4 regions of the Bradyrhizobium sp. BEA-2-5 genome follow, and region 3 is predicted to be linked to each of the others. Evidence: predicted binding sites of a transcription regulator. Region 3 holds the regulator's gene; each other region holds the start of a gene.
What was found. Region 3 encodes LexA, which represses DNA repair genes until DNA is damaged. Its sites were predicted from a motif close to TGTTCNNNNTGTGTTCNG; they were not measured.
Positions count from the first base shown of each region.

Region 1 (2,200 bases), 1.2 Mb from region 3:
GAATGACCTGCGCCGGACGGCTGGCGGTCGTCGCGGTTCTCGCGCGTCATGCCGGGGAGCTCGAGATCAACGTCGCCGGGGCGGCCGATCGCGGTGTCCGCAACGTAATGGCGCGTGTCGGCTGCAACAGCGTCCAATCGCTCCGTTTCCTGTTGATCGAGTCCTTGTGCGATGCGGGCGGCTTCAAGCGAGCGCCACAGCGAGAGTCCCGAATCGGTGATCTGCAGGCCCGCATCGTTGATCGATGCCCATCCCGATTGGAAGACGTCGGCATCGCCAAGTTCGGACGGCCGCTTCGACTGCGTGGCTTCATCACCGGCCGCGATCATGCGCTTGACCTCGCGGCTGACCTCGTCGATCGCGATCCGTTGCCCGGGCCTTGCGGCCAGCACACTCAAGATCGCCAGATTGAACTTCATGCGGCGCCTCGCGATGCTCCTTAACTGGCCGTGCCGCCGTTCCGCTCCCATGCAGGCGACGTGCGAGCCTCAGCGGGGTCGAAGCGGGTCAATCATGCCGGCGCGGACGTCGGTCGGTCAGGGAGTCAAGCAAGTGTACCGGCTCGCCAAGGGGCAAACAATCCGGCACCAGACTTACGACAGATGGATAAGTCGGCCCGCAAACGACACGCGTCGGGATCGCGTTCGCTGCGCGCCTCAGAGAAACTCGCGAAGCCTGGAGAGCTCGATCACATGCTCGGGTGACAGCACGTCGGGGACGAGGGGAGGCTGCGACTTGGTCCGGATCTCGTAAAGATGTCGCGTCTTCTCGGGCTTGCCCATGAAATCCCGAATGCATTGGTCGAGCGTTCCGTTGACGACCATATAGGGCGCGCGATCCTCTCGCCTGGAGTTGTTGAGGGAAGGCCATTTGTAAAGGTGGGCCGCAGCTTGGAAGTCCACCTGATGGGATTGGTCGGTCATTGCAAAATATCTACCCGAAAAAGCCCTGCGCGGCAAAGTCAGCCGGCTGATGAGTGAGCCGGTGCGGTATCTCGAACGCTCCGCCGACGTGCCTCGCATTGATGCCTCGCAGCAACTCTCCACTCGATCTCCCGCGGACCGAGATCGGGGGCGAACGGGCGAAGCCGGCTGAAGCAAGCGCCGGCAGACCCCTCGCACGGCAAGCGCGCGCAGGGTGGTAACGCGCGTTGACCATTTGGCGTCGTTCGCGGCGGCGGCGACGGGCTGGATTGACTCGATTTGAGAATGTTCCTATTTTGTTCTATCGGCAATTTCCACGTCCGGGGACGGGCGGCTTCGGTCAGGTCAGGGATGAGCGGGTCGAGATGGCAGCCGCAGCCACCATCCTTCATGCGGACCTCGATGCATTCTACGCATCGGTCGAGCAACTGCTCGAGCCGTCGCTGCGCGGCAAGCCGATCGCGGTCGGGGGCGGCGTTGTGCTTGCGGCGTCCTATGAGGCCAAGGCCTTCGGAGTGCATGGCGGCATGTCGGGACGGGAAGCGCGCCGACTGTGCCCGCAACTTGTTTTCGTCGGCGGCCATTTCAGCGATTACCAGCGGCTGGGTGATGCGGCCATCAAGGTGATCGGCGACTTCACGCCGCTGGTCGAGCGAATTTCGATCGACGAGGCGTTCGCGGATGTTGCCGGCTGCACTCACCTGTTCGGAACGCCTGCTGAAATAGCCGCGTCGATCCGGTGGCGCGTGCGCACCGAGCTCGGCCTTCCGATCTCGGTCGGCGTCGCCCGCACCAAGCATCTGGCGAAGATCGCCTCGCAGGTCGCAAAGCCCGACGGACTTGTCGTCGTTGATCCCGATGCCGAGCTGAGCTTCCTTCACGAATTGCCGGTTGAGTTGATGTGGGGGGTAGGGCCGGTCACCAGGACCCGGTTGGACGCGATCGGCGTCGCGACGATCGGTCAGCTCGCCAAATTGTCGGAACGGTCGCTGACGCACTTGCTCGGTCCGGCAGCGGGCGAGAAACTCGCCGCGCTGGCCTGGAATCGCGATCCGCGACAGCTCAAGCCACACCGGCGCGCGCGATCGGCAGGAGCACAATCTGCACTTGGCCGAAAGCCTGCGATCGAGCAAGTCATCCGGCCTACGCTGCTTCATCTCGCCGACCGCGTCGCCACGCGGCTTCGGGCGAAGTCACGGCCTGGACGAACCGTGACGGTGCGCGTCCGCTTCGCCGACCTGAAGTCGGTGACGCGCTCGATGACGCTCGATGCGCCG
Region 1 covers NZ_CP136629.1:3,425,608-3,427,807, forward strand. Annotated here, with positions in the region: gene RX327_RS15750 (hypothetical protein) at 1-419, opposite strand, end outside; gene RX327_RS15755 (hypothetical protein) at 657-923, opposite strand; gene dinB (DNA polymerase IV) at 1,289-2,200, shown strand, end outside.
Region 1: a site for LexA is predicted at 1,210-1,227, ahead of dinB (DNA polymerase IV). Genes of this name have one in related genera too.

Region 2 (2,200 bases), 3.3 Mb from region 3:
GGAGATCGCATCCGCCACCGGGCGCGGCGCGCGCTGGTCGTCGACGGCGCCGGCGAGATGAACCACGGCCGGGTCGACATTGGCAAAGGCCGGCGCCTTGTCCTTCAACTCGGTGACGATGCGCTCGGCGACCTTGGGGCCGACGCCGGGCGTGCGTGCCACCGCGGCCTTGTCGCGCAGCGCAATGGCATTGGCGAGGTCGGCCGGCGCCAGCGTGCCGAGCACGGCGAGCGCGACCTTGGCGCCGACGCCCTGCACGGTCTGGAGCAGGCGAAACCATTCGCGCTCCTGGTCGGTGCGGAAGCCGAACAGCTTGATCTGATCCTCGCGGACATAGGTCTCGATCGACAGCACGGCGGCTTCGCCGGGCGAGGGCAGATGCTGCAGCGTGCGCGAGGAGCAGTGCACCTGATAACCGACGCCGCCGACGTCGAGGATGACGAAATCCTCGCCGTAGGAATCGATCAGGCCCTTGAGCTTGCCGATCATAGGTTCGCCACCTTCAGCCGCAGCGCCGTGCTCTGGCGGTGATGGGCGTGGGTGATGGCGATGGCGAGCGCGTCGGCGGCGTCGGCCGACGGCGGCTCGGCCTTGGGCAGCAAAATCTTCAGCATCATCGCGATCTGTTGCTTGTCGGCATGACCGGCGCCGACCACCGTCTTCTTGACCTGGTTCGGCGCATATTCGGCGACAGAGATGCCGAACATTGCGGGCGCGAGCATGGCGACGCCGCGGGCCTGGCCGAGTTTCAGCGTGGCAACGCCGTCCTTGTTGACGAAGGTCTGCTCGACCGCCGCTTCCATCGGCTGGTGGCTGGAGAGAACGGCCGCGAGCCCTTCATGGATCGCGAGCAGGCGGCTCGACAGCGGCAAATCGTCCGGCGGCTCCACCGAACCGCAGGCGATATAGGCGAGACGATTGCCTTCGGTCTCGATCACCCCCCAGCCGGTGCGGCGGAGACCCGGATCGATACCGATGATGCGGACGGGAGAGCGAATCGGCTGGGATGTCATGAGGTAGTGATACCGCCTGCACCGGGAGAACGAAACACAAACGGAGGCTCATCCCCGCCTCCGTCGCGGTCGGCTCGGCCCATCGCCCAGCCTCGGCTCGTCATCCCCCGCGAAGGCGGGGGATCCAGTACGCCGCGGCCTCGCGGATCAAATGAAGGTCTCTGGAATGCTGGATCGCCCGGTCGAGCCGGGCGATGACAGCGGAGCAAATGGATCAACCGCCCATCTTCGCGACCAGCGCGTCCGATATCTCGAAATTGGCGTAGACCTGCTGCACGTCGTCATGCTCGTTGAGCAGGTCCATCAGCTTGAGCAGCTTCTCGCCGGTCTCGTCATCGACAGTGACCGTGTTCTGCGGCTTCCAGATCAGCGCGGCCTTGCGCGGCTCGCCGAACTTGGCTTCCAGCGCCTTGGCGACGTCGCGGTAGCCTTCGAGGCGTAGATCTCATGACCGCCTTCGCCGGAGACGACGTCGTCGGCGCCGGCCTCGATCGCGGCATCGAGCACGGCGTCGTCGGAAGCGACGCTGCGGTCGTATTCGATGACACCCGTGCGGTCGAACATGAAGGACACCGAGCCGGTTTCGCCGAGATTGCCGCCGGATTTGGTGAAGAAGGAACGGATGTCGGAAGCGGCGCGGTTGCGGTTGTCGGTCAGCGCCTCGACGATGACGGCGACGCCGCCCGGGCCGTAGCCCTCGTAGCGGATCTCGTCATAGTTTTCGCCATCGCTGCCGAGCGCCTTCTTGATGGCGCGCTCGATGTTGTCCTTCGGCATATTCTCCTGGCGCGCGGCGATCACGGCGGCGCGCAGGCGCGGGTTCATGGCAGGGTCGGGCGTGCCGAGCTTGGCCGCGACGGTGATTTCCCGCGCCAGCTTGCCGAACAGTTTCGACTTCTGGGCATCCTGCCGCCCCTTGCGGTGCATGATGTTCTTGAATTGGGAATGTCCGGCCATGCGTGGTCTCTTCGGAGCTTAGGGTCTGAACAGGGATGGAAAACGCGGCCTTATAGGCCCCTCACGGTCAAAATCAAAGGATCGGCGGGGCCCTACGGCGGAGGAATACTACCGCAAGCCGGAATATGAGGCACTTGTTAACCATGACTTCACGCCCGGATGCGAGGATCGCCCCGTCCCGCCGCAACTTTCCACAGCCCCTAAAGAGCCCACATGGCGTTCGGTTTGTT
Region 2 covers NZ_CP136629.1:1,289,384-1,291,583, reverse strand. Annotated here, with positions in the region: gene ruvA (Holliday junction branch migration protein RuvA) at 1-489, opposite strand, end outside; gene ruvC (crossover junction endodeoxyribonuclease RuvC) at 486-1,013, opposite strand; partial or broken gene RX327_RS05920 (YebC/PmpR family DNA-binding transcriptional regulator) at 1,228-1,970, opposite strand; gene RX327_RS05915 (methyl-accepting chemotaxis protein) at 2,184-2,200, shown strand, end outside.
Region 2: a site for LexA is predicted at 1,039-1,056, ahead of ruvC (crossover junction endodeoxyribonuclease RuvC). Genes of this name have one in related genera too.

Region 3 (2,200 bases):
TTGACGAGAGTAAAGGAAGCCTCGGGAAATTGCTCCCAGACTTTCAGGTCGTCGGCCGTTACCGTCAGCCAACCGAACCGGAACAGGTAGCGGCCCGGTTGCGTGACGCGTCCAGCCTTTTGCCATGTGACCTTATCGACCACCGCGCACGTCCTCCGTGCCCGATGATGCGCCAAGGCGCCGGCCGACGCAAATCTCCTTCTGCGCCCCGGAAGCGGGAGTCCGGGGTCGCCCGAAATTGCTTAGGTCATCCGCCGCCGAACAGCTCATTCCGCGGCGAAGATGCGCTCAACCCAAAAACAGCGTTGCGAATGCGGAGGGCCGCCGCTCCGCAACCTTCGGCTTCTGCTCGACCGGCGGATGCAGTGCCGGCAATTGCAGCACGCTGACGCGCTGTCCCTCGACCAGCTGGGTCACCAGCACATGGCTGCCGTCGGGGAATTCGACCGCGTCATGATGCCGATCGGGCACGTCGGGCTCGACTTCGTTGAACACGCCGACGCGATAGTTCAGCGTCTTGGTCCAGATCCAGCGGCTGTCGTAGCGAACGTTCTCGGCGAAAGCGAGCTCGGTGCCCGGCAGCATGCAGACCGCGACAGTGGGATCGTTCTCCGAAGCAAAGCCGCGGGTCGACGTGCCGCGGAACGTCGTCGTGATCAGCGTCTCTCCGACAATGGCGGGGCGCGATGCCACGGCGTGCAGACTATAGTCACACATCGGATGGCTCCTCATTTCGAGGTAGCGACCCGTGCCTCTCCTTGAGGCATTAGGGCCTCTACCAGAGTGGACGATAGCGAACGAGCGTCTGCTCGTTTCTGGGCGATTGTACGACTGGTCCGAGATCGCTCCGATCACAAACACGCGACGCTGCGCGAGAGGTATCGGAGCGCATCGGGCAGGCCGTACGCTACACTATCATGCAAGGAACGATCCGACGTGTTGCTCGTTCCCGGCCGCCGCAAGTATTTGCAATTCAGTACTTGCGGTAAAGCCCGATCAGCTTGCCCTGAATCTTCACGCGGTTCGGCGGAAGAATGCGAACCTCATAGGCGGCATTGGCGGGCTCGAGCGCGATAGAGGCCCCGCGGCGGCGGAAGCGCTTGAGCGTGGCTTCCTCGTCGTCGATCAGCGCCACCACGATGTCGCCGGTGTCGGCGCTCTCGTTGCGCTGGATCAGCGCCATGTCGCCGTCGAGGATGCCGGCCTCGACCATCGAATCGCCGCGCACTTCGAGCGCGTAGTGCTCGCCCGAGCCGAGCATGTCGGGCGGCACGCTGATGGTGTGGCTGCGGGTCTGCAGCGCCTCGATCGGCGTGCCGGCCGCGATGCGGCCCATCACGGGCACCGCGACGGGACGCTTGCCGTCGTCCTCGGCAATCGGCGGCGTGCTGGCGCGCCGGCCGAGAGTGCCCTCGATGACGCTCGGCGTGAAGCCGCGGCGACTGCCGGCGGCGGCCTGCAGCTCGGGCAGCTTGATCACCTCGATGGCGCGGGCGCGGTTGGGCAGGCGGCGGATGAAGCCGCGCTCCTCGAGCGCAGTGATCAGGCGGTGGATGCCTGACTTCGAGCGCAGGTCGAGCGCATCCTTCATCTCGTCGAAGGACGGCGGCACGCCGCTTTCCTTCAGACGTTCGCTGATGAATCGCAGAAGCTCGTATTGTTTGCGCGTCAACATCTCGACCAAAATCCCCCGGTTGATGTCGTTCAATTCCGAGACTCTTCTGGTGGGGCCTGCAGGCCGGGCCTGACCTCAGGAGCGTGTGCTCAATGCACCTGCTTCCACGCGGCTTCCCGATTGTAGACACCAGTACTCGAAACAAATCATGAACGGACACTATATGTTCGATATGTGTTCCGCAACTGCTTAATTTACGGTGAACGTGTCGGGCAACGCACAATCGGCGGGGCTCGAAAACCCTATTCGGGCAGTGTCAGGATCTCGCATTCGCTGCCTTTGACGGCAGCCGCCGCAAACGGCGGACGCACGAGAAGTGCCCGTGCCGCAGCGAGATTCCCGAGCAGCGACGAGTCCTGCTGCGTCACCGGGGTTGCGATCAGCGTGCCGTCCTCGCGCGCTTCGAGGCGCGCACGCAGATAGTCCTCGCGCTGGTCGTTGGCACCGAGATCGCGGCCCAGCACGGCGCGCTCGCGGCGATGATGAATCACTGAACGGCCCGACAGGGCGCGAATCAAAGGCACC
Region 3 covers NZ_CP136629.1:4,577,252-4,579,451, reverse strand. Annotated here, with positions in the region: gene RX327_RS21400 (hypothetical protein) at 1-143, opposite strand, end outside; gene RX327_RS21395 (hypothetical protein) at 289-717, opposite strand; gene lexA (transcriptional repressor LexA) at 974-1,675, opposite strand; gene glp (gephyrin-like molybdotransferase Glp) at 1,918-2,200, opposite strand, start outside.

Region 4 (2,200 bases), 3.8 Mb from region 3:
AGCACGGGAATGCCGAGTTTTCGCGCGGCCTCCTCGACCGGGGTCGGCTGCAATTGCAGGCCGCGCCGCCCGCCGGGCTTCGGGGCTCGGGTGTAGACCGCCACGACCTCGTGGCCATGTGCGACCAGCTCGAGCAGCGTCGGCACGGAGAAATCGGGCGTGCCCATGAAGATGAGGCGAAGGGGCATGCGGTCAGATTCTTCCGGGAGGATCCAATCTTCGTCATGGCCGGGCATAGCCGTCAAGGACGGCGTCGCTTTCGCTCGCCTATGCCCAACCATCCACGTCTTTGGTCTCCCAGAAGGAAGACGTGGACGCCCGGGTCAAGGCCGGGCATGACGGTGGAGGACGTGCGCCTACTCCACGGCGCGCTTGGCGGCTTTCTCGAACTTCTTCAGCACGCGGTCGCGCTTGAGCTTCGATAGGTAGTCGACGAACAGCACGCCGTTGAGATGGTCGATCTCGTGCTGGATGCAGGTGGCGAAGAGGCCTTCGGCGTCCTCCTCGTGCACCTTGCCGTCGAGATCGGTGAAGCGCACGCGCACCTTCGCCGGGCGCTCGACCTCCTCGTAATATTCGGGGATCGACAGGCAGCCTTCCTCGTAGACCGAGAGCTCCTCGGAGGAAGCGAGGATTTCAGGATTGATGAAGACGCGCGGCTCGCGCTTGGTCTCGCCGCTCTCGTCGCGCTTGGCGAGGTCCATGGTGATCAGGCGCAAGGGCTGCGCGACTTGGATCGCCGCGAGGCCAATGCCGGGCGCGTCGTACATGGTCTCGAACATGTCGTCGGCAAGCTTGCGGATCTCCGACGTGACCTTCTCGATCGGCTTGGAGACCAGGCGCAGCTGCTTGTCCGGCAGGATGATGATTTCTCGTAGGGCCATGGCGGCGATTTAAGCTGCTGACTTCATGGGGTCAATGCGCTCAGGAACCCGTTAGGATAACCTTAACCACGTTTCTTCACCCCGCATTAACCCGGAAAATCAGGAATGCATTTACCATAAACGTTCCCTCTTCGTTCGCGCTTAGCCGCGAATCGGCTACAAGGGCCGACATGAACGAGATTCTGCTCACGATTGGCGACCTTCCGGTCCGTGTCTCCGACGCATTGATCGGCCTTGGCGCGCTGGCGCTGATCCTGCTGTTCGCCATCACCGTGGTGATCGCGCGCGCCAGCCGGCGCGGCGCGGAACTCGCGATGGCCCAGGCCATCCGCGCCGACGAGCTGGAAGAGCGGCTCGCCGACATGCTGCGGGCCCAGAGCGAATCCTCCGGGCGGGTCGATGCCATGGCCCAGGCTCTGGCCGGCCGCCAGGCCGAGATGGCGCGGGCGGTGAACGAGCGGCTGGATTCGGTGACCCACCGCGTCGGCCAGTCCATGGAACACTCCACCCGCAACACCATGGAGAGCCTGCGCGCCCTGCACGAGCGGCTCGGCATCATCGACAGCGCGCACAAGAACCTCACCGACCTCACCACGCAGGTCACGACCTTGCGCGACGTGCTCGCCAACAAGCAGTCGCGCGGCGCCTTCGGCCAGGCGCGGATGGAGGCGATCGTCCAGGATGGGCTGCCGAAGGGTGCCTACGAGTTCCAGTTCACGCTCTCCACCGGCAAGCGCCCGGACTGCGTCGTGTTCCTGCCCGATCAGCGCCCGCTTTGCATTGACGCCAAGTTCCCGCTGGAAGCGATGACGGCGCTGCACGACGCCCGCACCGACGAGGAACGGCGAATCGCCACGCAGCGGCTGCGCGGCGACGTGATGAAGCATGTCAGCGACATCGCCGAGAAATATCTCGTCGCCGGCGAGACCCAGGAGATGGCGCTGATGTTCGTGCCGTCGGAATCCGTCTACGCCGAGATCCATGACGGTTTCGACGACGTGATCCAGAAGGCCTATCGCGCCCGCGTCGTGCTGGTGTCGCCGTCGCTGCTGATGCTCGCGATCCAGGTGATGCAGCAGATCATGAAGGACGCGCGCATGCGCGACGCCGCCGACCAGATCCGCACCGAAGTGATCAGGCTCGGCGACGATCTCGGCCGCCTGCGCGATCGGGTGCTGAAGCTGCAGAAGCATTTTGCCGATGTGAACGAGGACGTCCGCCAAGTGCTGATCTCCGCCGACAAGATCGAGAAGCGCGCGGGACGAATCGAGGAGCTGGATTTCAGCAAGTCCGATATCCCGATCGAGGTGCCGCGC
Region 4 covers NZ_CP136629.1:811,162-813,361, reverse strand. Annotated here, with positions in the region: gene fmt (methionyl-tRNA formyltransferase) at 1-188, opposite strand, end outside; gene def (peptide deformylase) at 357-884, opposite strand; gene RX327_RS03675 (DNA recombination protein RmuC) at 1,055-2,200, shown strand, end outside.
Region 4: a site for LexA is predicted at 1,006-1,023, ahead of RX327_RS03675 (DNA recombination protein RmuC). Genes of this name have one in related genera too.